3 regions of the Acetobacterium sp. KB-1 genome follow, and region 2 is predicted to be linked to each of the others. Evidence: riboswitches for the same ligand, from Rfam matches in the RefSeq annotation. Region 2 holds a riboswitch; each other region holds the start of a gene.
The links. A riboswitch is a leader RNA that binds a small molecule or an ion and turns the genes downstream of it on or off. The one in region 2 is predicted to bind cobalamin.

Region 1: linked by a shared signal. The riboswitch ahead of DOZ58_RS14080 (ECF transporter S component) and the one ahead of DOZ58_RS16095 (iron ABC transporter permease) in region 2 are both predicted to bind cobalamin.
Region 3: linked by a shared signal. The riboswitch ahead of DOZ58_RS09715 (DUF4430 domain-containing protein) and the one ahead of DOZ58_RS16095 (iron ABC transporter permease) in region 2 are both predicted to bind cobalamin.

The regions. Positions count from the first base shown of each region.
Region 1 is NZ_CP030040.1:3,041,513-3,052,008, reverse strand. Features, by position in the region: gene DOZ58_RS14110 (TatD family hydrolase) at 1-63, opposite strand, end outside; gene DOZ58_RS14105 (CCA tRNA nucleotidyltransferase) at 57-1,418, opposite strand; gene DOZ58_RS14100 (HDIG domain-containing metalloprotein) at 1,381-1,959, opposite strand; gene DOZ58_RS14095 (aminotransferase class IV) at 2,135-2,947, opposite strand; gene pabB (aminodeoxychorismate synthase component I) at 2,971-4,341, opposite strand; gene DOZ58_RS14085 (aminodeoxychorismate/anthranilate synthase component II) at 4,335-4,922, opposite strand; cobalamin riboswitch at 5,171-5,339, shown strand; gene DOZ58_RS14080 (ECF transporter S component) at 5,459-5,992, shown strand; gene DOZ58_RS14075 (alpha-ribazole-5-phosphate synthase) at 6,090-6,821, shown strand; gene DOZ58_RS14070 (aromatic acid exporter family protein) at 6,942-7,553, opposite strand; gene DOZ58_RS14065 (prephenate dehydrogenase) at 7,729-8,622, opposite strand; gene aroF (3-deoxy-7-phosphoheptulonate synthase) at 8,622-9,632, opposite strand; gene DOZ58_RS14055 (O-acetylhomoserine aminocarboxypropyltransferase/cysteine synthase family protein) at 10,223-10,496, shown strand, end outside.
Region 2 is NZ_CP030040.1:3,492,388-3,502,883, forward strand. Features, by position in the region: gene DOZ58_RS16080 (energy-coupling factor ABC transporter ATP-binding protein) at 1-569, shown strand, start outside; gene DOZ58_RS16085 (energy-coupling factor ABC transporter permease) at 713-1,477, shown strand; gene DOZ58_RS16090 (energy-coupling factor ABC transporter substrate-binding protein) at 1,477-1,818, shown strand; cobalamin riboswitch at 1,847-2,045, shown strand; gene DOZ58_RS16095 (iron ABC transporter permease) at 2,325-3,359, shown strand; gene DOZ58_RS16100 (ABC transporter ATP-binding protein) at 3,356-4,567, shown strand; gene DOZ58_RS16105 (adenosylcobinamide amidohydrolase) at 4,569-5,726, shown strand; gene DOZ58_RS16110 (ABC transporter substrate-binding protein) at 5,710-6,882, shown strand; gene cobN (cobaltochelatase subunit CobN) at 6,892-10,496, shown strand, end outside.
Region 3 is NZ_CP030040.1:2,083,751-2,094,246, reverse strand. Features, by position in the region: gene DOZ58_RS09735 (hypothetical protein) at 744-992, shown strand; gene DOZ58_RS09730 (hypothetical protein) at 1,515-2,066, shown strand; gene DOZ58_RS18920 (DUF4430 domain-containing protein) at 2,163-7,673, shown strand; gene DOZ58_RS09720 (hypothetical protein) at 7,894-8,202, opposite strand; cobalamin riboswitch at 8,556-8,688, shown strand; gene DOZ58_RS09715 (DUF4430 domain-containing protein) at 8,926-10,170, shown strand; gene DOZ58_RS09710 (hypothetical protein) at 10,185-10,496, shown strand, end outside.

The DNA of each region.
Region 1 (10,496 bases), 450 kb from region 2:
TACCGCTTCCCGGTCCTCATTAAATTTTTGGTCGTCGATATGGGCATGGCTGTCAATTAACATGTTCGCATCTCCTTTGCTTTTTTTATTAAACTATCTTTTTCGTTTTCATAGACTTCATCGATGACGCCAGCCAGCAGCAGGTTGAGAATCCGGCCGATTTCCTCACCGTTTTTGATTCCCAGGCCCATTAGATCATGACCGTTGACAGCCAGATCTTTTAGCGAAAAACAGGCCTTTTCGGCAATCACCTGATCAAGCAGCGCTTCCAGTCTTTTTAGTGACTCCAACCGGTCATGGTGCTTTGACGCCTTAGCCAGGTTATCCCCCCGCTTAATCGCAATCAGATCCCGAAACAATGGCTCTGAGAGACGGTTTAGCCAACGCTTGACACTTTTTTTATCTTCTTCAATGATGGTGCCGTGGTATTTCACTAACGCACAGACCTGATCAATGGTTACATTACTCATCCGCAAGGCTGTTAAGCGCTCCCGGGCGATCGCTTCAGAGCACTTACTGTGGCCTTTAAAATGGCCCACTCCGGCAGCGTCCCGGGTAAAGGTCTGCGGTTTCCCCAGGTCGTGAAACAACATCGCCCACCGCAGCCGCGGTACCGGCGCCAGCGTTTGCATTGCCACCGCCGTATGGGTCAGCACATCATAGCAGTGGTGCGGATTCTGTTGATCAAAATTTTTGGCTGGCAGCAGCTCGGGGATCACTACCCCCAACACCGTCGTTTCTTCCAGGATGATCGTTTTGGCGTTTTTGCCACAGATCAGTTTATTCAGCTCAGTGGCAATCCGCTCTGCTGAAATATTGGCAAGTTGTCCACAATTCTGCCGGATGGCGGTACGGGTCTCCTCATCCAGATCAAAGCCCAAAACCGCGGCAAAACGCAGGCCTCGAAGCATGCGCAAGGCGTCCTCGGCCATTCTTTTGTGAGGATCACCAACTCCGCGGATGATTTTATTTTTGATGTCCGCTGCTCCGCCATAGCGATCAATCAGACCTTTTTGGGGATGATAGGCCATCGCATTGATGGTAAAATCCCGCCTGGCCAGGTCATCTACTAAATTTCTGGTGAACTTCACCGCATCCGGATGACGGCTGTCGGAATAATCGCCTTCGGTCCGATGGGTTGTTATTTCGATGGCCATCCCATCAAGGATAATCGTCACAGTACCGTGGCGAATGCCTGTTTTTAAAACCCGATGGCCGGTAAAGCAAGAGATAATTTCATCCGGGGTGGCGTCAGTGGTCATATCAAAGTCCGTCGGTGGGGTATCAAGCAGATAATCCCGGACACAGCCGCCCACCAGATATCCACAGAATCCACAGCTTTCCAGCCCTTTAAAGACCTTTTCTACCGGAACCGGAAGACTAAGCTTCATTACTTCCCAGGCCGATGTCGTCGGCAACGGCCCGCATTCCCAAAATCGTTTCCCGCATCAAGTCATCCAGCGAATATCCGGCCATCTCCGCACCTTTGGCGACGACCTCCCGATTGACCCCGGCGGCAAAACTGGCCGTTTTGAATTTCTTTTTGACTGATTTTAGTTCCAGATCGTTGACACTTTTGGAGGGCCGCATATAAGCACAGGCGGTGATCAGTCCGGCCAGTTCATCGGTGGCATAGAGAATTTTCTCCATCTGATGAGTCGGCTCCACATCCGCACAGATTCCAAACCCATGGCTGACCACGCTGTTGATAAAAGCTTTCTCATAATCGTTGGCTTCCAGAATTTCGACCACCTTGACACAATGCTGATCCGGATATTTTTCATAATCCAGATCGTGAAGCAGCCCGACAATTCCCCAATAATCAGGATCTTCCCCTTCCAGTTTGGCAAAATGCTCCATCACTCCAGACACCGCCAAACCGTGATTAACCAGAGATTCACTTTCATTATATTCCTTCAACAACGCCAATGCTTTTTCTCGATCTAATTGTGTGTTCATTTTATCTCCTCGTTCTTTTATTAATTAAGTGTATTCTAACACAGTTACCCGTTTACTGACAAAGCCTGTTTCAAATTATTAAGCTTATTGTTGTTCACAAAAAGCCCTGCCACGGATTTTTACTTCCGTTGCAGGGCTGAGCGTTTAACTTTTCGTTTCTTAATAACTCGTCTTATTAAAACCCTGATCCCCAGGTTTGCTGAAATAGTGCATCGATCCGATAGCTCAGGGTTTCGGGCCCAATCCGATAGTTCACTTCATCGACCTGATTCACCGGCATGATTTCCATTAGTGAGTTGGTGATAAACACCTCGTCGGCATCGATCAACTGCTCACGGGTATAATTACCCTCTTCTATCGGGATGAGGTTGGCTTTTAGCAACTGGATTACCCGGTTTCTGATAATTCCGGCCAGCAGCCCGCAATCCCTTGCCGGGGTACAGACGGTTTTGTTTTTAATCAAAAAGAGATTGGTCATACAGCCTTCGGCCAGATAACCACGGGTGTTATAAAAAATCGATTCGGAAAAACCGCGGGCCTTGGCCTCATTTAAAATCAGCAGATTTTCCAGATAGTTGTTGGACTTGATCGTGACCAGCCGGGCTGTTTCATTGCGGACCGCATCATTGGTACAGATTTTTACTCCCCGGGCAAACATCTGGCGGTCATAATGATTCTCCCGGGCGGTGATTAGCAGGTTGTCCGCTTTTAAGCCCTTACTGAGGGTGACCCGCAGCCCACCCCGATTCATCTCATTTTTTTTTATGATCTTCAGACAGTCCGCCTTAATCTGATCGGGATGACTGGTTAAGTTAAGGCCCATCACCAGGGCACTTTGTTTAAAGCGCTCCATATGATCCGCGAAAAAAAACGGTTTTCCATGGGCTACATTGATGGTTTCAAACACCCCATAGCCATAAAGAAAGCCCTGATCCAGAGAAATCTGGGGTTCTTTTGAAATTTCTCCGTTATAACTGGCGTAGTCCATTGGGTTCCTCCTAAACTGTTTAATTAATAGCGTTTCAGTGCATCCATCAGAGCTCTGCCCTTGTCGAAGGTTTCCTGATATTCGGACTGGTTGTCGGAATCCCAGACGATTCCACCGCCGACCTGAAAATAACCTTTCCCATCCTTGCAGACAATCGTCCGAATGACAATATTAAGATCGAGATCCCCGTTGAAACCAATATAGCCGATCGAACCGGTATAAATGTTTCGCTGGGTGGGCTCCAGTTCATCAATAATCTCCATCGCCCGGATCTTCGGTGCCCCGGTAATCGAACCGCCGGGGAAAGTGGCTTTGACACAATCGATGGCATCGAGGTTGTCCTTTAATTCGGCCGTAACGGTTGAGACCAGGTGAAAAACGGTCTGATAAGTTTCTAACTTAAACAATTCCGGAACCTTAACGGTGCCGGTTTTAGCAATTTTTCCCAGATCATTGCGCTCCAGATCGACAATCATTAGCAGTTCGGCTTTATCCTTTTCGCTGTTAACCAGAGTCTCCCGATTAGCGGCATCTTCCGCAGCGGTTTTGCCCCGGGGCATCGTCCCTTTAATCGGTCGGGTTTCAATGTTTCGACCCTGAACCAGAATAAAACGCTCCGGGGAACTGGAAACAATCTGTCCTTCTCCAAAATCAATGTAACTGGCAAAGGGAGCCGGGTTAATTTTTCTGAGTTCGCTGTATAATTCCAGTGGGCTAAGCTGTAAATCAGCGTTAAAGCGCTGAGTCAGATTTGTCTGGTAAATATCTCCCGCTAAAATGTATTCGTGAACTGCATCCAGTGCCTTCATATACTCCGGCTTGGTGAAATTACCCCGAAATTCAACATTCTCATTAATTTTAAAGTCTGTACGAATGGCAATTTTGGGATCGCCGACAAATTTTGCGGCTAACCGGCTGATGATATCCGCTTCATTTTCTTCGATTCCCAGGGCGGCCACATAGGTCTTACCTTCTTTATGATCAATAATCACAATGCCATCATAAAAACCCATATAACAATCGGGGATCCCCACATCATCCACGGCACTGCGGGGAAATACTTCCAGATGATGACAGAGATCATAGCCAAAATAACCCACTGCCCCACCTAAAAAAGGAAACGGGGATGGATAATCCATTTTATACTTTTTTAAGAGCTTTTGCAGTTCATCAAAAGGATCTCCCGTAAGCGTTTTCGTCGCTGTTTTGGTTTTAACGGTAATGGCGTCCGCTTTGCTTTTAAAGACCAGAAACGGGTTCCCACCGATAAATGAATAGCGTCCCAGACTGTCCGGGTCTCTGCCGCTGTCTAAAAAGAAACTATAGGGCTCATCTTTGAATAGAAGATAGCACTCAAAACTGCTTAAGTCGGTTTTTATTTCTTGTATTAACATCGCACACCATTTTCTTTTGTCGATTGATAAAAGTTATCCAATAATTCCATCCCCATTTCGGTAAGAATCGCTTCAGGATGAAACTGAACCCCTTCGATGTGGTAGTCTTTATGTCGCATACCCATGATCTCATTTTGATCAGTTCGGGCGGTGATCTCAAAAAAATCCGGTATTTCCTGATTTTCAACCACCAAAGAATGGTAGCGCGTCACCTTCAGGGGATTATTAAGACCATCAAACACGCCGGCATTGTCATGGGAGATGGCATGGACTTTGCCATGAACCGGTTCCAGAGCTTTTTTAATCTTACAGCCAAAGGCCTGACCGATGATCTGGTGGCCCAGACAAATACCCAGGATCGGGATTTCACCCTTAAAACGGTGCACCACATCCAGACAGATTCCGGATTCGTTGGGGGTGCATGGCCCCGGTGATAAGACAATCATCGACGGTGCCATCGCGGCAATCTCGTCCAGGGTAATCTTATCGTTTCTCTTTACAATCACCGTTGCATTCAGTTTTTCCAGATACTGAACCAAATTATAGGTGAAAGAATCATAGTTGTCGATCATTAGAATCAATTTTTATACCTCTTAGTATTAGTCATTTTGTAAAGCATTGTACCATACTCCAAGGATTCAATACAATGAATTATAGCAGCAATATTTGGCCGCGATTTTTTTATCGCCGCTTTTTTTTCGCGGTTGATTTAAGCTAGAATTTACCCTCGACGCGATCATCTTTTAACGATTACTTTACTTTTTCTTTCCCTTAATTATTTACAATTTCAATTTGACAAATTGATCTCTGATGTGCTATTATTTGCTCAAGTAAATAAAGCTTTTTTGGTGCCTTGAAAAAGGAGAATAGGGAAACAGGTTAAAATCCTGTAGGGACCCACCACTGTAAAGTCGAGCACAAGTCATGACCACCTCACGGGAAGGGACAAACTGCGATGAAGCTGACTCAGGAGACCTGCCAGAAATGATTCCATTTGGACGACGGTAAAGTTCACATCTAAATTAGATGTGAACTTTTTTATTTAATTAAATCGACCTATCCAAATTTTCTTTTCATCGCCATAGAAATGCTTTATAATAAAATTAAGGAGTATCACATGAAAATCAACACGCGACAACTCGTTTTTATGGCGCTTTTAATTGCCCTCTCTTTTGTAGGAGCCCAGTTAAAAGTTTTTGGCACGATTGCCTTCGATTCACTGCCGGCCTTTTTGGGCACCCTGTTGATGGGACCTCTGGCTGGCGCAATTATTGCTATTATCGGTCATCTTTTAACCGCGCTTACCTCAGGATTCCCAATGACCCTACCCGTTCACCTTGCTATTGGTCTGGGGATGGGGCTGATCATGGTGGCCACCTGGTATACTTATGTTTTTGTTAAAAAGGCCGCAAATGAAATCGTCGCCCTGATCGTCAACGTTATCGTTGCCGCTATCTGCAACGGCCCGATCCTACTTTTACTCTGTTCGCCGCTTTTAATCCCCATGTTAACCTGGCCCGGAGTAATTGCAATGATGTTTCCCCTGGCTCTGGTGGGTGGAATCAATGCCCTGATTGCGGCCCTTGTCTTTAAAGCATTACCCCTATCGGTTAAAAATCAGGTATCTTCGGCAACTTCGGCTCAGGCATAAACTTAAGCTCCGCTAGAACCTGATTCTTAAATGACGAAGTAACTCACAAAATACATGGCACTTACGTTATTATAAAAACCCCCGAATGGAGGACCGTATGAAAACTTATCAATATCGTGACCTATCCGTCATTGAGCTTCCTGATTCCCTCCTGGTCACTGCCTGCGACAGTAGCGGTGGCGTCGGGGAAAAGCCCGGGGATGAACTGTGTGTTGCCACCAAGTACATTTCTGTTTTTGCTGCCCGGGTATGTCTTTTTGAACTGCTGGCCTGTGGCGCCCAGATCATCGGTCTTTCCAACACCATCGTCGGAGAAATGCACCCCACCGGCGAAGCTCTGATTAAAGGTATTCGGGAAGAATTGGAACGAGCCGGTATCGGAGATCTGCCCATTAATGGTTCGACCGAAGAAAATTTCAAAACCAGCATGACCGGTTTTGGCATTTTTGTACTCGGAATGGCCAATCGGTTGCGAATCACTCCCTCAGTATCTGCAGATGTGGTGATCTGCATCGGTAAACCCAAATATGTCAGTGCCCTTATTCTCGATGGCGATCCGGAAATCGCCAATTATCAGGATCTCAAGACCTTAGTTAAGAACCCTGCCGTAAATGAGATCGTTCCCTGCGGTTCCAAAGGGATTTTATACGAAGCCAACACGCTTGCCAATATTTACCAGCTCCAATTTGAACAATTACCTAATGATCTGAATGTAGTGGATTCTTCCGGCCCGGCAACCACCGTAATTGCCAGCATCAAGCCCTCAGCCCTATCCGGACTGGCTGCCATCTTTAAGGATAAGCTGACCATTATTGGTTATTTCAGATAACAAAATATTTGCAAATAAAAAAAGACCACCTGGTATTAAGGGTGGTCTCTTTTTTAAGGGGAGGGGTAATTATATTTTAGTTAATCTAGACGTCACAAAAATCCAGAATAAACGTAAAATCTAGGGTTTGAATATCATATACAACAGGTTTGACACTTTAAATTTTTTATAACCGCTGTCCGGTTTTTCTTCGACCGTGACCAACTCTTTTTCCGCCTCTGTTTGGCTTTCATCCGGGTTTTTATCACATTCCGGCAATTTAATAAAGCGATTGATTAAAAACGCCACAACGATACCAAATACCGTTTCCAGAAGTCTTAAAAGGGCCAGCATATAGGTACCCGTATCCTGAGGATAGGTGGTCATTAAAATGAGAAAAACCACACAGGTAATAACGATAGCACCCGACTTGTTAATTGTATTACACAGATAAATCAGTCCCATAATTCCTAACGGAATGATGAAAACATAGGCGTATTGATATGGGATTAAACGAGCAATAAAAATACCCAACATTCCCGCTACACCTCCAAAGAGGGTTCCCAATATCCGATTCCAGCCCGTTTCAATCGAATTTTCAATGCTCGGTCCCATCGTAATCACGGCCGCAATTGCAGCAACGAGCGGATTGAACTCCGGTCCCATAATTGCAAATACTACCACACAGATAAAGACTGCTAACACCGTTTTTATGTTTCTCATACCAATAGCTGGCAGATTACATAATTTCATGATTTTTTAACTCCAATTATTTTTTTGACTTTTACTATCAACATTTTGTTCCCAGCAAAAGTTTTGTTATAATATGTTTCTTTAACTAGAGTATACTCTCATATGAGATTAAGTCAATAGCGTAATCATTTTCAGGCTGATGTAACTGTTTTCACGCCGCATCTCTTAAGCAAACTCACAGATTTTTTAAGTTTTTAGCCGCCCGGATTTCCCCCATGGCAACGCGTTTCTTGCGAACTGATTTAAGCCGTGCGATCAATTCTTCCTTTTCATCTTGCTTTATCATTTCTTTCATTGCTTCCAGACTGGTTTCAAATTTCTTGATCTGGTCCAACAAGTTTTTGCGGTTGCACATAAACAGCTCCGTCCACATGGGGGCATTAATCATGGCAATCCGGGTCAGATCACCAAAGCTTCCGCCCTCAAAATCAGTGATGGAGAGATCATCCTCACAATCAACCAGGGCCGCTGCAATCACATGACAAAGCTGGGAAGTAAAGGCTATTTTTTGATCGTGTATTTCGGTGGTGGTCTCAACAATGTGGTTAAATCCCAAATCGGTTACGATATCCCTGATCAACTCAATGTTCTCTGGTTGATTGGTCGGTAAGGGGGTGAGAATATAATTACGATTCTTAAAAATGCGATCATCAGCCCCGCCGAATCCCTCTTTTTCACTTCCCGCCATGGGGTGTCCCGGAATATAGTCAATGTCTTTGCGTAACAGATTGCCCAGGTTTTTAAAGACCACTTCTTTTACTCCAATAATGTCGGTAACAATCGCCCCCGGTTTAAAATCTTCCATATAGAGCGCTAAAAAAGCCAGCGTATCCATTGGTGTCAGACAGATAAAGACCAGATCACACCGGGGCAACATTTTTTGAAGCCCCGCCGAATCCCAGACGCCTTCATCGATCACGCCCCGGGTCCGGGCGGTTTTAATCACTGCCGGGCTTAAATCATAAGCCCAAATTTCTTTGGGGCCTTGTTTCCTGAGTCCCATGGCCAGTGCACCGCCCATCAGACCCAGGCCGATAAAGCCAACGATGGAATCTTCTCGGTTTTTCATTAGATCACCTTATTCTCAAATTCGGCGTATTTTTTAACTGTAATCATGATTTTATGGAATTGTTCCGGGGTAATGGATTGTTCCCCATCGCAAAGGGCCTCTTCGGGATTATTGTGGACCTCAATCATCACACCATCGGCACCAACGGCAATGGCCGCCTTGGTCAATGCTTCAACGGTCCAGGATAGCCCGGTGGCATGGCTGGGATCAATAATAATGGGCAGGTGGCTTTTTTGTTTAAGTACCGGGACACAACTAATATCCAAGGTGTTTCGGGTGGCCGTTTCAAAGGTTCTAATCCCCCGTTCGCACAAGATCACCTTATCGTTTCCTTCTTTCATGATGTATTCGGCCGACATCAAAAATTCCTGCATGGTTGATGACATCCCCCGTTTTAACAAAATAGGCTTGTCAATTTTCCCCAATTCCCGGAGCAAATCAAAATTCTGCATGTTTCTTGCCCCGACCTGGATAATGTCGACATCTTCAAAAGCTGGCAGATGTTCAAGTGACATCAGTTCGCTGACAATTGGAAGTCCGGTTTCTTTTCTGGCGATTTTTAATAACTCCAGCCCTTCATAACCTAAGCCCTGGAATGCGTAAGGCGAAGATCGTGGTTTAAAAGCACCACCGCGCAGAAAGGTAGCTCCAGATTCCTTTACACTTTTGGCAATCGCCACAACCTGTTCCTCACTTTCGACTGAACACGGACCAGCCATGATGCTAATGGTGCCTTCGCCAACTTTTCTGCCCTTAACGTTAATAATGGTGTCATCGGGATGGAATAAGCGATTGGCTTTTTTGTACGGTTCCTGAACTCTGAGGACATTCTCAACAATACGATTCGAACGGATTTTTTCCACATCTGCCAAGGTTGTATCCCCTACTATTCCCAGAATCGTGTGATCCACACCTTTTGAATAATGGATGCTCAGTCCCTGTGTTTCAATCATTTTGATTAACCTCTTGATATCTTCTTCATTTGTGTTGGGTTTAACGACTACTATCATTTTTTCCTCCATTATTGTTATTCACTGACCACTCACTTTTTATCTTCTGTGCACCGAAGACCACCGAAAATCGGTCGCTTGATTTTCCGTGATTCGTAGACAGCCACCAATTTGCTAGCATGACGCTTGGCTTTTGTCTTGCGAAAAAAAAAGGAGACTTCCTAAGAAGTCTCCTAAAAATAAACTTTTATTCAATACACCTGTATCGCTAAAAATTTCTCATGGATTCTCAAAGGAACTTAATTTATTGTACGCAAAATAACCAAAGCTAAAGAACCAATAGCTTTGGGTGTTAACGTAATAATATTCATTTAAGTTTCTTCTTAACTCTTCCATGATATTCCTCTCAGGACACATAAGAAAACAAATTTCTACTAAACATAAAAACTGCAACGTGTATTTTGATTTATTATAGACTTAAATTTTACTAATGTCAAATAAATAGTTCTGATTTTCTGTTAATTTTTTGTTCTTTGATTTCACGTATTGACAAGGTTCACGATTCGTGTTATATTGCTTATAATTCCTACTGGAATGATATGTAATGAAATTCACTGCAATAGAATCCCAAAAATCCAAAGGAGAAAGCAATGAAAGATACCCGAAAATTTGAAACCCTTCAACTACATGGGGGGCAAAACCCAGATCCTACCACTCACGCGGTGGCTGTTCCCATTTATCAGACGACCTCATATGTTTTTGATAATAGCGAACACGCCCAGCGCCTTTTTGGATTAGAAGAACCCGGTAATATTTATACCCGGATCATGAACCCCACCACTAATGTTTTGGAAGAACGAATGGCTCTTTTGGAAGGCGGTGTTGGTGCTCTGGCTTTTGCTTCCGGATCGGCCGCCATTACCG
Region 2 (10,496 bases):
ACAATCAGATCATTGCCTCCACCGTCATGGCCGAGGTTGGTTTTGGCCCGATGAATTTAAAACTGCCTCGAGAAGAGGTAATCAGCCGGGTCGATGAGGCCCTAACCTACATGAACATCCTCGATTTTAAAGATCGTCCGCCTCATTATTTAAGTGGCGGCGAAAAAAAGCGGGTGACGATTGCTGATATTATCGCGATGAAATCAGAGGTCATTATCTTTGATGAACCAACCGCGGCCCTGGATCCCCTCAATGCCCAGATGTTAGAAGAGGTGCTACTAAAGCTCGGAGAAGAAGGCAAAACGATGCTGATCTCCACGCACGATGTGGATTTTGCCTATCGTTGGGCAGAGCGGGCGATAGTTTTTGATCAGGGAAAAATTATTGCTGATGGAACGCCATTGGAGATTTTTAAAAACGCGAGAATCCTGGAGCAGGCAAATCTGAAACGGCCAGCCATGCTCGATGTTTATGAGATGCTGGTTGAAAACAAAATGATAAAGGACGAAAGCAACTATCCAACCACTCCCCAGGCGCTTAAAGTTTTATTACAAAAAAATATTCGGTAAAGAGTCATTTAGGTAGATGGTTACGATAGCAGTAATTGCGCAATCGATTTTAAGTTAAGTTGGCTTTGTGAGAGTTCAAAATTGAGCGCTCAAGAATTTTCGCAAACCCTTATAATATATAGATAAAAACTAGAGGAGGAACTATGAACACAAGTTTAACAACAAGAGAGAAGCGATTTATTGCGGCTGCGGCTGCGATCGCCCTGGTATTTGGGTTTACCCCGGTGGCCAGTGCGATGCACATTATGGAAGGTTACCTGCCAGTCGGTTTTAGTGTGGCCTGGGGCGTGATCTGTATTCCATTTTTAATTAAGGGTTACATGTCGATAAAAAAAACACTCAAAGAAAATCCTAAAACCATCACCTTACTGGCTATGGCTGGAGCCTATGTTTTTGTGTTATCATCTTTAAAAATTCCATCCGTAACCGGCAGTTGTTCTCATATGACCGGGACCGGGCTGGGCGCGATTCTGTTTGGACCAGCGGCAGTCAGTATTTTAGGCGTCATTGTCCTATTGTTTCAAGCTATTTTGCTGGCACATGGTGGGCTGACGACTCTGGGCGCGAATACCTTTTCAATGGCGATTGCCGGCCCCTTTGTAACCTTCGGAATTTTTATACTTTGTAAAAAAATAAAAATTAATAAGCATGTCGGTGTTTTTCTGGCAGCGGCAATTGGCGATTTGTTTACCTATTGTGTTACCGCATTCCAGTTGGCGATGGCCTATCCTTCCGAAAGTGGTGGCGTTGCCGCTTCGATGGTTAAATTTTTAGCCGTCTTTGCACCGACTCAGGTTCCCTTGGCTATCATCGAAGGAATTTTAACCGTGGTTATTATAATCGGGCTGGAAACCTATGCACAACCAGAACTTAATGATCTGGGATATCTTACCGGAGGTGTAAAATAATGACAGCGACAAAAAAAACAGTCATTGGTCTTTTAGTGTTGGCAGTAATCATTGCTCTGGTCCCCCTGTTTATCTTGCAGGATGCCGAGTTTGGGGGCTCTGATGATGCGGGCAGTGGGGTTGTGTCTGAGATTACCGGAACAGAGTATGAACCCTGGTTTACCCCAATTTTTGAAACGGCGATAAACGGTGAAATACCCGGTGAAGTGGAAAGTTTGTTTTTCTGTCTTCAAACCGGAATCGGGGTCGGGATTATTGCCTTCTTAATGGGGCGATTTGTGGAGCGAAAGAAAAAAGAAGACGAGCCAAAAAAAACAGACTCAAAAAAAGCTAAGAAATAAGACGGGTTTAAAAGGACTAAGTTTAAAAATTGAATAATTAAAAACAGGTGTCGGTTGCAATCCATTGTATTGCAGGCCGATTAAAAGGGAAGAGAGGTGAAAATCCTCCGCGGTCCCGCCGCTGTAAAAGAAGAGTTCCTCCAGGAATGCCACTGTAGAAATATGGGAAGGTAGGAGGGTATGTTGACGCTTGAGCCAGAAGACCTGCCTGTTTATGCAAAACTCTGCGAGAGACAGAAAAAAGGTTTTATTTGCGTACCGTTTTACGGGCTCATTGTCTCAATTTGAGATAATGAGCCTTTTTTTATACTTGGGAAAATTACAAAATAGTCAGATCAACATTTCTGATTAAAGGACAAAGCAAAACTGTCAGAGCAATTAATATTGCGAGCTAGCAGGGGAAATTGCGAAAATATTGGTTAGCATCGATAGTATTAATTTAGAAATATAAATGGAGGTTTCATAATGAAGAAAAAAGCAACGAAAATTATGAATCAGAGGTGGTAATGGAAAGTATAAAAAACAGAAAAGCACGACAAATCAGCATCCTGGTCTTGATTCTTGGGGCCATTGTGGTGATTTCGCTATACAGCATCAGTGTGGGGTCCATCAATATCAGTATTCCGGATATTCTATCTATTTTGTCGGGAAAAGCAGTGGCAGATGATACCTATGGCCCGATTATTATGAATATTCGCCTACCCAGAACCCTGGCTACGATCATGGGGGGAGCCTGTCTGGCACTTTCCGGTTTGTTGCTGCAGATATTTTTTAAAAATCCAATCGTCGAGCCTTATATTTTAGGGGTCTCATCCGGGGCAACCTTGTTCGTGGGGCTGGTACTATTAGGTGGATTCTCATTCGGATTGAAGTCCCTGCCCCCGATGGGTTTGTTTGCCGGTGCTTTTCTGGGTGCCATGCTGGTGATGGTGGTGGTGGTTTTTGCCGCTCAAAAAGTAAAGAACATCACAACCCTTTTAATCATCGGGATGATGGCCGGGTTTATTTGCAATGCCTTTACCAGTATCCTGACCGCTTTTGCCGACAAAGAACAGCTGCATGGCTTTGTGATGTGGTCGATGGGCAGTTTTTCGGGATTCTCCTGGCCACAGGTCCAGTTTTTATATGGCATCGGTTTACCGATGATTATTCTGGCTTTTGTTTTGAGTAAACCATTAAATGCCATGCTCTTTGGTGAGAATTATGCGATTTCCATGGGGCTCAGCATGAAAAAATTCCGGGTGATTGTGATTCTGATTGCCAGTGTCTTGACGGCAACGATCACCGCCTTTGCCGGGCCAATTTCCTTTGTCGGCCTGGCCGTTCCCCATATGGTGCGAATCACTCTAGGGACGTCAGATAATCGCATTCTGATACCGGGGGTCATTTTCGCTGGGGCCTTGATGACCGGGGTTTGTGATCTTATTGCACGGATGATTCTTTCCCCCATTGAACTGCCCTTGGGGGTTATTACGGCCTTAATCGGTGCGCCGATTGTTGTTTACTTACTCGTCCATAAAACGAAAGGAAATGAGCTATGAAACCAGTAATCTTCACTGAAAATCTGAATGTTGGTTATGATAAAAAGGTAGTTGTTGAACAAGTGGATATTTGTGCCCAAAAAGGAGAACTGATCTGTTTGTTGGGTCCCAATGGGTCTGGAAAATCTACGATTTTGCGGACCTTAACGGGATTGCAACCACCGGTAAATGGGCGAGTTGAAATTAATGGAAGGGATATAGCGACCATCAAAAAAGCAGAACTGGCTAAAAAAATGGCGATCGTGCTGACTGAACAGGTCTCGTTGGGACTGTTGACTGTTTTTGAAATTGCTTCAATGGGTCGATATCCCCATACCAATTTTATGGGAAGACTATCAGCAGAAGACGAAAAGATTGTTAATGAGGCGCTTGATCTGGTTGATGCTGGATATCTGAAAAACCGCTATTATTTCGAACTTAGCGATGGTGAAAAACAAAAGGTCATGATTGCCCGGGCGTTGGTTCAGGAACCCGAGCTGATTGTTCTGGATGAACCTACCAGTCATCTGGATGTTCGGCACAAGGTGGAAGTCATCAGTATTTTAAGAAAACTCTGTCTGGAAAAAGGCATCACCGTGGTGCTATCCCTCCATGACATTGATATTGCTATTAAAGGCTGTCAGAAGATTTTACTGATTGAAAAGGGTAAGGTTAAAGCTCAGGGAACGCCAGAAGAGATTATCAAAACTGGTACAATTCAGAGTCTTTACTCAATTGAAGGGGCTAATTATAATGAGTTGTTAGGGTGCCTCGAATTTTGTTCACCGGTATTACCGGAAGTGTTTATTACCGGCGGAAATGGCACTGGAACCGGCGTTTATCGGGCCGTATCCCGAGCTGGTTTTGGCATGTGCTGCGGGGTACTGCATAGCAATGACATTGACTTGCATGTGGCAAAGGCCCTCAATTGCGATGTTGTTGAAGAAGACTCGTTTAGTCGGATTACCGAAAAACATTACGAAGATGCAGCAGCTAAAATGGCAAAAATGCACTATGTTATTGACACCGGCTTTCCGGTGGGAAAAACGAATGAGCATAATCTGGATTTAATCATTGATGCCATCAAAATGGGAAAAGTAGTTTTTAGCTTAACTGATCAAAGCGAATTAAAAGGACGGTTTGGTGATTGGGCCGAAAAAATAAAATGCTGTAAAAATCCGGCCGAGATTTTGCAGATCATCCCGCCACAAACAGGAAGTGGGTGCTGAGATGATGTTGGGGGTAACAGCTACCGGAGATCCTATTCATCGCTATCATCGGTGTCTGGTGGTGCCTTTTTCGGGACCACGAAAGGTTATCAGTACCGCCATGGAGCATGGTGGTTATCAGGAAAATCTAACGGCGATATTTAATCAGGATGTCAACCCCGGGCCGGGTCGGTTGTGCGAACACATGGAACCCGGTCAGCAGGAAAAAATGCAGTCCTTTATCCGGGAGGAGTTGGGGTTGGCTCCGGACACGGTAGCACGGATGGCTACGATTGTGTCCATGGAAAGTGCGGCCATTAAAAGCGAAACCTATGACATCCTGACCGTGACGGCTATTACCACCGCTAGTCTGGAAGTCAATGGCGGGCGGATTGGTGAGAAAGCTACCAGCTATGAAAAAAACGGCGAGTATATTAATTTAAGACCGGGAACCATTAATAGTATGGTCTTTGTCAGTGGCAATATGACACAAGGCTGTATGGCCCGAGCCATGGTGACAGCAACCGAGGCCAAAACAGCCGCTTGTCAGGAATTGATGGCCAGCAGCCTTTACTCAACCGGTATCGCCACCGGATCAGGAACGGATAACCTGATGATTATTTGCGATAGCGAGTCGACTAACCGACTGACCTATGCTGGAAAGCATGGCAAGCTGGGAGAACTGATTGGTCGGTTGGTGCGGGATACTGTCAAAGAATCCCTCAATCAGCATATGGCCTTAAACCCGGTTACCCAGCATCGGTTATTTGCGCGAATGAAACGCTATGGCGTTACCGAGGGAACCTTTTTTAAAAAATTCAATGAACTCAGTCATAAAGGTCAACGCGATTTTCCCAAATGGATCGATCGTCTCCATCGGTTGGATCAGGAGGATGAGCTGGTAACCATGACTTCCCTCTATGTTCATCTGATGGATCAGCTGGGCTGGGGGTTGTTGTCTGGATCGGAAGCTATCAATGGCGGGGTAATAATTCTTAAGCAGATTGCCAAAGATCAATCAATTAATCTTGACTTATCAACAAAACAACATGAGTCCGCTGAAGCGGTGATTCAAAAAATGGTAAATTCTTTTGTGACGACCCTTTCAGAAATGGTCATGGCAAATGAAATAAAAACAAACTCAGAAGGAGAAAAGAAGAGTAATGAAAAGACAGTTTAAACAGTTAGCGGTGATTGCGGTCACTGCGGTAATGGTAGTATCAGGGTTAGTAGGATTAACAGGGTGTCAGTCTGCTGACAAGAGCTATAAAAGCGAGGATGGCAATACCATCAAATTGCAGTATGCCAAAAATTTTAACATCGAATATCTTGATAATAATAATAAGATAGTCACCGATGGTGAAGGAAAACAAATGTTACTGCTGCAAAAAGGTCAGGAAGCTCCAGAGGAATACAAGGATCTACCATCGATTACCATTCCGATTGATCAGTCAGTTTATACCAGTACCACCCAGGTTGGCTTTTTACGAGCCTTTGATGACGAAACGCTGTTTGACAGCATTGTTGGGGTGCGTTTAAAAGCCGAAGAGTGGGATTTCGATGCGATGAAAAATCGCATGCTAGAAGGTAAAATCAAAGATATTGGCTCTAATTCTGCCACCAGCAGCAGTTATGATTATGAGGTGATCCAATCCCTGAAGCCGAAGATTGTTTTTACTATAACTGGCATGGGTAGTGAACAGCAGAAGCTGATGGAGATGCTATCCCAGAATAACATTCCTTATCTCTATGATTCATCAAGTACCGAAACCGATTATCGGGGCACCATGGAATGGCTTAAATACTACTCTGCTTTTTATAATCTGGAAAAAGAAGCCGCTGAATACTATGATGAAGCGATGGTTCGTATTGACGAAATGAAAGCCAAGGTAGAAAATGAAGAAAAACCAAAGGTTGCCTGGGCCATTGTCTCTTCTGGGAAAATTTATGTTCAGAATGCCGGATCAAAAGCGGCGCAAATGGTTCGTGATGCTGGCGGTGAATACCTTTTTGATGACATTGGGGTTGGCAAAGATGGGGTTATCGTTATAACCCCGGAAGAGTTCTACAGCCGGGTTTCAAAGGCTGATTATTATATTAACTCCGGGATGCCAAAATATGGGCCGGATATTAAATCGATCACCGATCAGGTGCCGGTAGCGGCGGATCTTCCGATTTACAGCAGTGGCAACGTATGGCAGATTACCGATAGTTTTTGGTCGACTTATCATACCATTGATGAAAAATATCTGGAGCTGGCGGCCATTTTCCACTCTGACCTCTATCCGGATGCGGAATTCAGTCATTTCAGACAAATGCCTGCCGTCGCCAAATAAGGTGAAAAAATGTTAAATTTAGTCATTATTATGACCAGTATGGAGCCTTTCCTGACTTTCAGGGAGGCTCTGGTCAATTTAGATAAACACTATCCCGGTAAGTTTAGGGTGGCGTTGTTTAATACAACGGAGCTAGAAAATAGTGAAGTCTATGCCCAATGTGTTGAGGTAACAGAAAAAGCTGATTTCATTTTTATGAACATTCATGGTTCATTATCCTTTTTCAAACCTTTTTATGCTTATTTTAATCAGTTTAAAAAGCAGAAACCTTTTTTTATTAACACTACTATAGAAGAAGAGGTCGGTGAGGTTTTTCCGGATTGCAGCATTATGCCGGAGGACTTCAAGACGATTTATAAATATTTCAAGTCGACCAGCGTAAAAAATTTTAAAAACCTGATCAAGTGGATCGGCAATCAGTTTGCCGGTGGAGAATATCCCCTTGATCCACCGGTGCTGCCAAAATGGAGTGGGATCTATGATCCAGATCGCGATAGCTCCGATGAGACCGCTTATTTAACTGAGCTTCGCAGCAATGGTCAATTTACTATTGGTATTATCATCAACGTATTGCTGGTTCAGAAGGATAATCTGGCTCATATCGATGCCCTGATTCGTGAGATTAGAAATCAGGGTGTCAATCCCCTATGTATTTATTCCGATATGCTGCCGGATCTGGATCTGGGCTGTGAAGGTATCCGCAATGTGCTGGAACGCTGTATGATTCAGGATGGTCAGGTGATTGTCGATGCCATCATCAATACCACAGCGTTTAGTCTGACGATTCTTTCCGATCCGGGGGATGGCTCAAAGCTCAAAGATACCAGCATTTTCGAATTATTCAAAGTACCGGTTTTGCAATCCATGACCACCCTGCAATCATTGGCGGAGTGGGATGAATCGGTGCGGGGTCTGGACCCCCTTTCACTTAGCTTTTGTGTGTTTCAGCCAGAGTTTGACGGTCAGGTGATTGCCTATCCTTTTGCCACCACCGAAAATGAAGACACTCCCCTTGGTTCGAAACGGGTTTCCAAACCGATTGCTGAACGGGTTAACCGGATTGTTACGCTAGCGCATAATTGGGCCAGATTACGGCATAAAGATAATGCCAAAAAGAAGGTGGCCATCATCCTTCATAATAATCCGCCCCGAAATGATAACATCGGCGGCGCCGCCGGACTGGATACGCCAGTTTCGGTTTATGAGATGATGAATGCGCTGGAGGAGAGTGGAATCTTTACCGCCTATCATTTTGAGGATGGGAAAGAAATTATTGACCGTATTACCAGTGGATTGACGAATGACGGTCGCTGGTCTTCGCCGGAAGCGATGCTTAAAAAAAGTATTGACACAGTTAAGAAAGAACAGTATCAAAAGTGGTTTGATCAGTTTATTCCCCGAATCCAGGAAAATCTGGTCAAATATTGGGACGAACCGGTAGGCGATTTTATGGCGGTGGAGAATCAGTTGCTCGTTCCCGGGATTCTCAATGGTAATGTTTTTATCGGACTGCAGCCCCCCCGAGCCTTTGAAGATAAGGCTGAAGAAATGTACCACAGCACCGATATCCCCTGTCCCCATCAGTACATTGGGGTTTACAATTGGGTTGAAAAAATTTTTGAAGCCGATGTAATTATTCATGTCGGTACCCATGGCACCATCGAATGGTTGCCCGGCAAAGAAGTGGGGCTGTCCAAAAATTGTTATAGCGATATCTGCATTGGTACCATTCCCCATCTCTATTCTTATATTATTAATGCTCCCGGTGAAGGCACCCAGGCCAAGCGACGAACCTACGCCACCCTTTTGGATTATATGGTGCCATCAATGTTTGAAGCCGGAGTTTACGATGAACTCGCTGAGATGGATGAGTTGATGAAACAGTACTATCATATTCAGAGTGCAGATCCTAAAAAGCTGCCAATTATTCAGCAGGAAATCAAGGAATTGGCCATCAGGATGAATCTGCATGACGATATTGGCATTACCGCCCAACAAATGGAAACGGATATTGATGGCTGTATCCATGAATTTCACTCCTGGGTTACCAACGTTCAGGCCTGTGATATTTATGACGGCTTTCACATTTTTGGGATGGTTCCGAAAGGTGATAAATTCAGGAACATGCTGAAAATGCTGGTCAGAAACCGTAATGGCACCATCCCCTCGCTGCGGGATGGGGTCTGTGATTTACTGGGTCTGGATCATGAAGCCTTACTGGCTGAACCGGATAAAGCGACCAGTGATGGAAAATCCTATGGGATTCTATTAGCAGAGGCCGATGAAATTGGTCGTGATATTTTTCTGGAATTGGAAAAGCAAAATTATGAACCCGAGGCTGTTGCACAAATTATCAAACTGTTTGAGTGTAGTGATAAAAACCCCACCAGACGATTGCAGGAAACTCTGGATTATGTCTGTCGCTTTGTGTTGCCACGGGTGATGCGGATTACCGACGAGCTGGATCACTTTATCAATGGAATCCATGGGAAGTTTATCCCGCCGGGACCCTCCGGGGCACCGACTCGAGGAAATGCTGGAATTCTGCCCACGGGTAGAAATTTCTATTCTGTCGATCCTGGTGCGATGCCATCCCGACCTTCCTGGGAAATCGGCCAGGTATTGGGAGATCAGCTGATGGAGCGATATCAGAAGGATGAAGGTAAATATCCGGAGAGCGTCTCGATGCTGGTCTATGCCACTGAATCGATGCGGACCTATGGGGATGATATTTCCGAAACCTTTTATCTGTTGGGTACCCGACCCGTCTGGTTGGGGAACACTGACCGGGTGATTGGGGTTGAAGCGATCCCACTGGAAGAGTTGGGACGACCCAGAATCGATGTGACACTACGGATCACCGGGCTTTTCCGGGATGCCTTTCCCAATCTGATCGAACGGGTGGAAGATGCAGTGAATCTGGTCGCTGCACTGGATGAGCCCGATGAGATGAACTATATCCGCAAGCATGTAAAAGAAGAGGTAGCTGAACTGGTTAGCCAGGGTATTTCCCTGGAACAGGCCGAACGCCAGTCATTGCTGCGGGTGTTTGGTGATCCACCGGGAGCCTATGGTGCCGGTACCAAAAATGTCGTCGAAAGTCAGAAATGGAATGACGTCACCGATCTGGGGACCGTCTACACCACCTGGGGCTGTCATGCCTATGGGAAGGATGTCCATGGTGAAAAAATGCCAGAGGTCTTTACCCGGCGTTTTAGCAAGATCAATGTGGCGGTGAAGAATGAATCGACCCGGGAAGTGGACATGCTTGACAGCGACGATTTTTATAATTATTTTGGCGGCATGGTTGCAGCGATTACGACCCATAGCGGTTCCCAGAAGCCGGCCTACGTGCCCAGCACTTCGGACACCGATCATATCGAAACCCTGAGCCTCCATGAAGAAGCCTCCCGGGTGATGCGAACCCGGGTCAACAATCCCAAATGGATTGAGGGCTTGAAAAATCACGGTTATCGGGGGGCCAAACAAATTTCGGCGATGGTGGATATTACCTTTGGCTGGGATGCCACTACTAACGTCATTGACGACTGGATGTATGATGCCATTGCCAACCGTTACGCCTTCGATAAAGAAACCACCGACTGGATGCGGGA
Region 3 (10,496 bases), 1.4 Mb from region 2:
CCAGATCAGGTACAATAAAAACTAAGATTTAAATGAGTAAAAGATAAAATTGAATAGAGAAATACTGGAACTGATCCGTGACATGAGCAACTAACCATTGAGGATTTTCTGCACCGGGCGGTTTTTGAGGGTGATCCTGAGATACTGGGTAGTGGGTTCTTTAATCGTCTGGATACAACGGTGGTGTGTAAAAAAGGCTCCCAGGTAGATCGCTATTGCCGGGAAAATGGGTTTACGGTGGAAAACCAGAAATGAAAAAATTAACGAAAAACGGTTGCAATTTTTAAAACCGAATGTTAAAATTGCCTTGTAACTTAAATGAGATTAAGATACGAGCAACAATAAATTAAATATTATGAGATGATAAAGTCGCCGAATTATATTGGCTATGGTAAAAACAGTGATGTTTTTACCGCGAGGAATCGGGTGAAATTCCCAAGCAGATGCGCTACCGTGATTGCCGCAAGGCATCAGTCGGGAACTCAAGCTTTATCGACAGATACGATTCAACGCAGAGTGGATCAGATCATAAAAGTTCTACAGCAACACTGGAACTTCTGTCTAAGGCCTTTTTTGGCTTTGATGGGAGTTCTTTTTTTGTATAAAAAACAGAAAATTGGAGGTTCCAATGGCGACCAGAAAAACAATTGTAAAAACCTGTCCGTCCTGTTTTCAGTGCTGGCCTCAATGATAAGATCGTTACCTATCTGGGCCACAAGATCAAGGATGATATTACCCTGAAAATGAAAAACGCAAAACCGCCAATCCGGGTCCATAAAGCCCTGTTTGATTCCATAAAAGGCAAAGCAGGAGAGCTTAACTTTGGGCTGCTCAGCAGCTCCCCCAAACCCATCTTTGTTACCACCCCGACCCGAGACTATGAGTATCTGCTCAAAAAAAGCCTCCTCCGCCATCAATTTGAAGAAGCGGAAGGACTGTACCAGATTGACGAGGGCTGGGGCGCGGGGATTGATAAGCTGCGGATTGTCTAAACCTTATGAGCGACAAAGCGGATACAGCTTAATAAAAATCCACAAACACTACAAAATGATGCTTACGGTGAAATCAAAAGAACTTAAAAAAGATCTACAAAATCAATAAGAAGGCTTTTGGTTATCACATTAAGATAAAGAAAAATAAATGATCATTGAAAACTAAATAGTACAACCTCTTAAAAAGATACTCCAGGTAGCTACACCTTGAGAATAGATGTGAAGCATTGGGCTTCATGGTTTGGTTAACAAACAGAAAGGGGGCGCGTGTGAAAAAGCAGGAAGAGCAGAGCTGCAGTCTTATCCGATTGGAGGAACCGGCCAATTGACTGCAGGAGCACCGGTTCAACGATGGTTTTTGGCAACGAGGGCAAATAAAAAACCTCAGGAATTGACAGATTCCCGAGGTGGGTGACAACAAGTCACATTAGATAATTATAATTTAGCTTACCCTCTATTGACAGTGATGTCAAGATTCAAATTGCTGTTTAAGCAAAATTTCAAAATTTATGGAGGATTAAAATGTTTAAAAGTTTAAGTTTGCAAAAGAATAAGTTGATGATGTTGGTACTAGCGACGTTGCTGACATTAGCGATGGTGGTATTGCCGGGAATGAATGTGGTAAAAGCAGCTACTCCGGTAACTGTGAAGGTTTCTTTTTGTGAAGATGGTGTGCCCATTGATTCATCACTGGAAGATATGTCAGTAACTGTTGATGATACAGCTGCGGTTTTAGCACCACTTCCAGCAAATTATCCCAATTCTGGAACGCCAACAGCTTTTGATGCAACCATCTCAGCTTATTATGATGCAATGGGATCTCAGTCACTCGACGGAATGACATATGGTTATGATTCTGTAGGCACAGGATATTATGTAAACGAGTTTTTTTATACACCAATGAGCGAAGTTGAATCATATTATAGCGGGACACCAGGTCAGTCTTATTGGCATGGTTATAGCTGGGTATTGTATATCAATGGTTCGGAAAGCAATCTTTACGCTAGCAATGTTGTTTTAGATGATGATGATACGATTGTTTGGGATTATAAATATGTTGAAACTACTTGGTAGAATGAATTAACTGTGTAAAAAAACGAACAGGTTATATAAGTTTTTATATAGCCTGTTTTTAAGTATAAGCTATTAATTATTTTAGGAGAAAAGTGAATGAAAACAAAGAAGTATATAGTCTTTTTTTCGGTATTTTTATTATTGTTTATATTAGGGGGAGTAATTCCTCAAATGATTCATGCCGAGGAGTTGGATGATAGCGCCCCGGTTGTTTATTCATCAGAGCTAAAAAGTTTAACCATTGGAACTACAAAGAAATCAGCGATGCCTTACACTGATTTCAATATGTACCAAAAAATTAGCGCGTTCAGAACGACGTATTTTCAGCCCCAATTGCTGGATGGTGAACATAACATTTATTATGCAGATATAAAAGATAATACTAAAAATTGTTATCTGTTTATTGCCGGTGAACGAAAATCGCCCACTGCAACCGTAGAAATTAGTGATTTGTCTGATCCAAATAATCTGAATGAAAAGAATCTGGCGATTGATTATACCATGGGTTATACGGGGGCAGGCATAGCTTTAGGGGCAACGCCTATTGAGCCGGAAAACCCTTTTATTACAACTGGTCCAGTGCCAAGTCCTGATAATTTTCTTAGCGTTCATTATGGAATGACCTGCTTTAAAATAACTGTCACAGATAACAATGAAAGCGAGGTCTACTATTTAATCTTAAATGATAACGGAACGGGTATTTCTCCAGCATCACATAGTTCTGATCGAAAAATCGATTATCAAGATATTACGCTCTATAATGGGGAAACAAAGGCGGTACTCGAAGATGACTATCAGTACGTGAAAGCGGATAGTTATGCTGGAATCAATTTGGAAAATCAGTTGCCGGATGAGATTAGATCCATTCGTTTATCTTTAAAACGTGGATTAGTCACGACAACCTATCCCTATGTTGAAAGTGGAGAGTATTTAAGTGAGTTTTATCAACAGAATAGTAATTATGTCTCTATTAATGGGGGAGCATGGTCTCGTGTTGATGGTAACGGAACGGGCATTAGTCAGGAGCTGGTATTAAATCAGGGACTGAATATCTTACAGATTAGAAGTAGAAGTGATGGTGAAGTACGACCATCTTCATCTTATAATATACCAATCAATTATTCAACCCGAGTGATTTTATTAATGCGTGAAGGTGATAATACCTACTTGGTAACACCTGGCGAAGATGTTTCACTAAAAGAGCCGATTCAATTATATCGGGCGCTGGCACCAAATACAAATAAACCCGGTGAAGTTTTTAAAGAACATAAGATTTATGAAGAAAATGGGAAAAACTATATTGATTTAAAAACCACGGATCAATACTTGTGTGCGAAAGTTTTGCCAACTGATACGAACGCTATCATTGGGATTAATGGCGCTACACAAAAAGTTGGCGGGAGCTATCTTCTTTACCTTGATCCTGACGTATTAAACGAAGAAACGCCTATTTCGATTAGTATTACTCCGGCTAATGGGGATGAAACAAAAGAAGAGCTCCATGATATCTATATTAAGTGGACGCAAGGTGGAGCCAATATGGAAGGGGTAGAAATCACTAATGCGACCTTGGATCAATCATTTAAAAGTGACTTGTCTCGCTATCTGGTAACCTCAACAGGCAGTGAGGACATAAGTTTTACATTTACGCTAACAGAGGGAGCGAAGATTTCGGCAATTTCCAAAAACTGGACGGAACTCGATGTTACCGATACAACAGTATTAAATAATAATACAATCACCGTGGGTGCTGACACACAGGAGTTAATCGTTACGGTCGACGCAACTTCCGATGGAGTTTCCTTTAGCAATGCTTACTATTTCGAATTTCCCCTGGTTAAAGAAACTGTTTCAGACGATACTAAACAGCGGGCAAAAACGTTACTGGATAAATCCATAAAGAATTTTGAAGCAAGTCAAGGAGATCAACTGACCAATACTTATTGGGATGTTTTTGCATATGCGGCAGCCAATGGCGATCTGAACAGGAAATATGCCTATAATGTCGAAACCCACAACTCCACATCAGCAACCAGTTATGGTGCGATTATTTTGGAGCTGGTACTCAGCGGCGAAAACCCGTATAATTACCATGGTATTAACTATGTCGAAAAGCTCTTAGGAGAGCAAGGGGAAGGCGGCAGTTTTGGTCCGTGGGGGAGCAATATCTGGGCCTTGATGGCCCTTGATGCTGCCGGGGCTCAATACAACAAACAGGATATACTCATAAATAAAGTAGCTTCGGAGGCGGCCAGTAGCAGTTTTGATCTGGATATGCGGGGGTGGGCCTTGATTGCATTGGCCAGCCATAACGATGTCCCGGGAGTCGAAGCTAAAATCGTTTCAGCAGTTCGTGATATTAAGAATTACCAGGAAACTGAAGGGGACTATAATGGTGCTTTCCAAAATCCACAGTATACGAACTATAATATTTTAACTCATTCTTGTGTGGTATCTGGTTTGGCGGCCTCGGGATTAGATATTAACGGAGCGCTATGGGCAAATGGCGATAAGAGTGCCCTAACTTATCTAGAGAGAGATGAGTTTGTCGGTCTTAATAGCACTCAATATATTATTGCGTTAGGTGACGTTTATAACGGCAGCAGTGTCTGGCAGCGGGCCGCTTTGACACGAGAAGAGGTCGATCAACTGGTTGCACAGGCGGAGACAGCACTTGCTTCTGCAGATGATGGATTAAAAAAGGACAATCTAAAAGAAAAATTAACGGCCACAAAAACAGCCGCCCAAAGTGTTGGCGAAAATATTGTAACTGGTTTAGGTGAATCCTACTATGCCTTAAAAAATGCTCTTGCATTAGTTGACTCAACCATCAAACCAGATGTAACTATTGGCAGTGATCAGGTTCAGGCAGATTATGTCATTGGTTTAATAAGTGCGTTGCCGACAGGTGCAACTTCAGATGCAAAAAAGCCGACCAGGTTGGCCTATTATGCCCTTAACGATACCCAGAAAAAACTTGTCACAAACCGCAGCTTAATTCTGGATGATAGTGACATTGCCGGGGAAGTAACGATTTTGATTAATGCCTTACCTTCACTGGAATCGATCACCATTGATCATAAAACGGCGGTTATGGGAGTAAGAAGTGCCTATGATCTCTTGACGGAAAGTCAAAAGCTGCTTATCAGTGCGACAACACTTCAAAAATTGACTGATAGTGAAGCGAAAATTAAAGCATTGGAAGGGGCAGGAGAAATTAGTGCCGATCAGAAGGCTGCTAATGCAGTGATTGAAAAGATTAACGCATTGGGTAGCATTTTAAGCTATAGTCAAAAAGCAACTGTTGATGCGGCCAGAGCAGCTTATACATCACTTACCACTTATCAGAGAAATTTAGTTACGAACCTCAGCCAGCTGGAAGCAGCAGAAGCAAAAATCATTGCCCTAACACCGGAATGCACGATTACTGTAACCATTGAGCGCTTCACTATCGGGCAGGGCTTCTATATTGAACCTCAAACCCTAACTATTAAGCAGGGCGATACTGCCTGGGATGCCGTTGAGAAGTTGTTAGGTGCCGAGAATATGGTTATCGGTAATGATCCCGGATATCTTGCAGCAATTAAAGGTGCGGATTCTGGTGCTGTCTCCATACCGAAGTATATAATCGATGAGTTAAATGCCGGCGATACCAATGCAGCTAAATCGCATGGGAAAACGCAATCAGGCAACACCCTTGGTGAAAAAGATTATAGCGATTATTCTGGCTGGATGTATTTTGTCAATAATAGTTCCCCAAGTGTTGGGATGAAAGGTAGCACCTTAAAAAATGGAGATGTACTTCGTTTGGCCTTTACCTATTGGGGAACCGGGGCGGATGTAACGGGAAAAGGTACTGACGGAAATAATGTTACTTACGAAATGAGCTTTACTCCTGAAAATCGAGATTCCCTTCTTAAAGCATTGGCCAAGGTCAATGGCAATACCGCCTACCTAAGTGACGCGGCCATCAGTGAAGCTTATGAAGCAGCCATGACTATTGTACAGGATATGACTGCAAAAATAAAACCGATTAACGACGCAACCACCGCCCTGAACAAAGCCATTGCCGACTATAAACCAGGAGATCCGGCAAATGATGCTAAGCTGGCCAAGGTTGTTACTGATCAGATCGCTGCACTACCGGCAGTGGCCAAGTTGACCTTAACTGATAAAGCCGCTGTCACCGCCGCTCGGACCGCCTATGATGCGTTGACAACGGCCCAGAAAGCACTGGTGACCAACCTTGGCACCCTGACAGCCGCTGAAGCCAAGATCACCGAGCTTCAGACCGCCGCCGATAAGGTTGCTGCCAAGGCTGTTAGTGATCAGATTGCCGCTTTGCCAGCAGTGGATAAGCTGGCACTGACCGACAAAGATGCGGTTGCTGCCGCCCGGGCTGTCTATGACGCGTTAAGCGAAGCCCAGAAAAAGCTGGTCACGAATCTTAGTACATTGACGGCCGTCGAAACACAAATGGCCAAGCTGCTGGCTGGCGAAGCCACCGAAGCCGACAAGGCCGCGGCTAAAGCTGTCAGCGGACAGATTAGTGGATTGCCATCTGGCGACAAACTGGCCCTGGGCAGCAAGGCTGATGTGGTGGCAGCTCGCACTGCCTATAACAAACTGACCGACATTCAAAAAGCGTTGGTCTCCAACCTGGATGCGTTAGCTGTGGCTGAAGCTCGGATTGCCGAGCTGGAAGCGGCAACGCCACCGGCAAAAGATGAAGCCACCGGTATTGAAGTGGTTGGTCTCCCTGAAGGCGTTGGCCTGAAGGTTGAACCCGAAAGCGGCGACGCCGACAAGACCGACGAAGCGGAAAAGGCAGCTACAGAAGCCGGCATCAAAGATGCCAAGGTCGTCAGCCTCTACAGCATCAAGCCAGATATGAGTGACGAAGCGTTGGCTGAATTTAATAACAATCCCGACAGCTTTGTCACCCTGACGATGCCGTTAGGCGATGACCAGCAGGGTTATGACAGCTATAAGATTTATCATAAGAAAACCGACGGCACCGTGGAATGGATTACCCCAATCCTGTCCGCCGATGGAAAATCACTGCTCTTTAAAGTCAATGCCTTCTCCGAGTTTGGCGTCGTGGCAACAAAGGCTGTTGAGATCCCCACCGTTGATTTCAGTTACCGCACCCATGTTCAGAATGTGGGCTGGCAGGACTGGAAGAATAACGGTGCCATGAGTGGAACCCAGGGACAATCTCTGCGGTTGGAAGGGATCGAAATTAAGCGAGCCGATACCGCTGACGTCGACATGGGCATTCGCTACGAAACCCATATCGAAAATATCGGCTGGGAAGACAGCTGGAAAGCCGATGGCATCATGAGCGGTACCGAAGGGAAAGCCCTGCGACTGGAAGCGATCCGGATTGAACTAACCGGAGCCGCTGCCGAAAACTACGATGTTTATTATCAGGTGCATGCTCAAAATACCGGCTGGATGGCCTTTGCCAAAAACGGTGAAGACGCCGGAACAGCAGGATTTGGCTACCGCCTGGAAGGTATTCACGTGATTGTGGTACCCAAAGGACAAGCCGCACCGACACCAGAAGAAGGAAGCATTGAGACCGCGTTTCTGGTTAAAAACTGAGTAATAAACGAATCAGTTAAGGCAGTAAACAAACACAGACCCCTACGGGATGGAGGCTTAGCCTTCATCCCAAAATATAAATAGGAGTTCTTTTTTTGTATAAAAAAAAGAAAATGGGAGGCTTCAATGGCGACCAGAAAAACAATTGTAAAACCGGTCCGTTCGGTAGTACTTAAATAAAAAAAGAGCAGCGTGTTGGCTGCTCTTTTATGCTATCATTTTATTGAGCTTGCTTTTTTCTCAGTAAAAACACTTCTTTTTCATTTAGCAATTCTTTGTGTAAAATGAAATTAAGCGTCTCTTTGGTGTCGGTGAAATATTGCTCGGTATCAGTTTTGAATTCGGTTAAAACAGCAACCTGATCGGCGACAGCATCTAACTTAGTTTTGACACTAGTTAAATCAGATTCCAAGGTATCAAAGCGACCCTCCATGGTATCAAACTTTTTTAGCACAATGGTTTGAAACTCTTCGTTAGTCATAAATTCCCCTTTCAACGATCGGATATGTCGAGTCTCTTCGTTAGTCATAAATTCCCCTTTCAACGATCGGATATGTCGAGTCTCTTCGTTAGTCATAAATTCCCCTTTCAACGATCGGATATGTCGAGTTCATCTTGCAGATCATTTTAATTTATATTATTATACCTTAGTTTGTCAAAAATTAAAATAGTTATTTGAGGATTATAAACTCAAAACGACACCAATTATTTTCGAGTGATGATATTTTAAAATGAAGCAATTGTTAATAAAAAATATTGCAATTTCATACAGCAGATGATAAGCTTTATATAATAAGATGCAAAGCTGTTTGTTATACAATCAGTGGTGTAAAATTTAATCATGTCATAAAGAATGCCGGGAATGGTGTTAGTCAATCACATTATTCCATTAGGCTTAAGCAGGCAAGGCCTTTTTGTTTGCTTCAGGGGAATCCGGGTGAAAATCCCGAACAGATGCGCTACCGTAATTGCCAAAAGCATAAGCCGGGAACCTATTCTTTAGCAACAGCAATCGACCTTCGCAATTAAGGCGGTTGAGCAACAAAAAGTTCTACAGCAACTACTGGAACTTCGATCACAGGTCATTTTTTGACTTGGATGGAAGTTCTTTTTTTGTTGATTTTTCGCTTATATCATTAAGATAAAAATCAGTTATTGTAATTAGTACAGTTTGGAACAAGGAGGGATAGAGAGGGAACAAAGCTTGAGTCAACGGTTTGATAATCATTTAAAAAGAAGGAGAAAAAGCGAAATGAAAATGTTTAAGAAATCAAATGGGGTTTTGGCTATTCTATTGGTTTTAGGGATGTTCACACCCTTGTCGGTTATGGCAGCGGTTAACGAGGTGGAAAGCGGCAATGCCGGTGGTTCGGTTGTTATTGATATGGAGCGGTCAACGATTGGCCAGGGATTTTTCATCGAACCGGTTAAGATCAACTTTACAGAAGGTGAAACCGTCTTTGATCTGGTTTCACGATTGGCTGGGCCTGACAACATTATCGGGAGTAAGGTTTACATCAATGGTATTAAAGGAACTGATGCCGGAGTAGAATCGGTGGTGATCCCCAATTATATTGTCGAAAAGCTTGGCGGTGGTGATACCGCAACAGCCAAAGCCTTTGGAAATGCTGGCACGGATAATGCATTAGGGACCACCTCTTACAGTCAACAGGGAGGATGGATGTATTTAGTCAATAACCTCAGTCCGGATGTCGGTATGGGCGATTATGTGGTTAAAGACGGCGATGTTGTCCGGATTGCTTTTAGTTACTGGGGCTATGGAGCTGATCTGACTGGTTATGAATGGGGCTCACCGGAACCGAAGGTGATAATCGGTAATAAGGATGCCCTTTTAAAAGCAGTTGCTATCGTTAACACCGAGATGAAAGAAATTTATTTAAGTAATGATATCATAAAAACGGCCTATGACAATGCCATTGCAGTATCGACAAACATGGTTGCATCACAAAACGAAATAAATGTCGCAACCGCAGAACTTAACAATGCCGTTGCCGCCTTTAGTGTTAACGCTAGTTATCGGACTCATGTACAAAATGAGGGATGGCAAACGCTAAGGAAAAACGGGGAGGTAAGCGGAACGATTGGCGAATCACTGCGGCTGGAAGGGATTGAGATAAACCTGGAAGAAAATGCCGAGTATGACCTTGGTGTGGAATACAAGACCCACATTGAAAATCTGGGCTGGGAAGAGCAATGGAAAAGCAATGGGCAAATGAGTGGCACAGAAAAACAGGGTTTACGTCTGGAAGCCATTGATATTCAATTGACTGGCGCTGATGCCGATCAATTTGATGTTTATTATCAGGTGCATGCCCAGAATGTGGGTTGGATGGGTTATGCTAAAAACGGTGAGAGTGCCGGAACGGCAGGTTTTGGTTACCGACTGGAAGGTATAAAAATACAGGTAGTATCCCATGGTGCACCGGCACCAGTGGCGGCTGAGGGCACTGCGGGTAATGCATTTATAACTAAGTAATGAAAGGTGAAAAAATGAAAAGCTTGTTAAAAGACGTTAAAAGAAAAAGCTGGCTAATGGCCGGTTTGCTGATTTTAGTTTTGGTGTCTGCCCTAGGGTGGATGATGCCGGTCAAAGCCGCCGATAACAAAACAGCCATTGCGGTGAAGGTGGTCTACACCATCGAAAACAAGGTGGTTCCGGCTCAGGGAATCAATGAGAATTATGATGAATTCCTGCTAGCCAGCTACACGACTAAGTTAGTGGCGGCAGATGGTACCAGTGCGAGTCAGGCAATTATTGATAAAAGTCAGGCCAAACTGGTCCCGATGTACCCGGAAAGTACA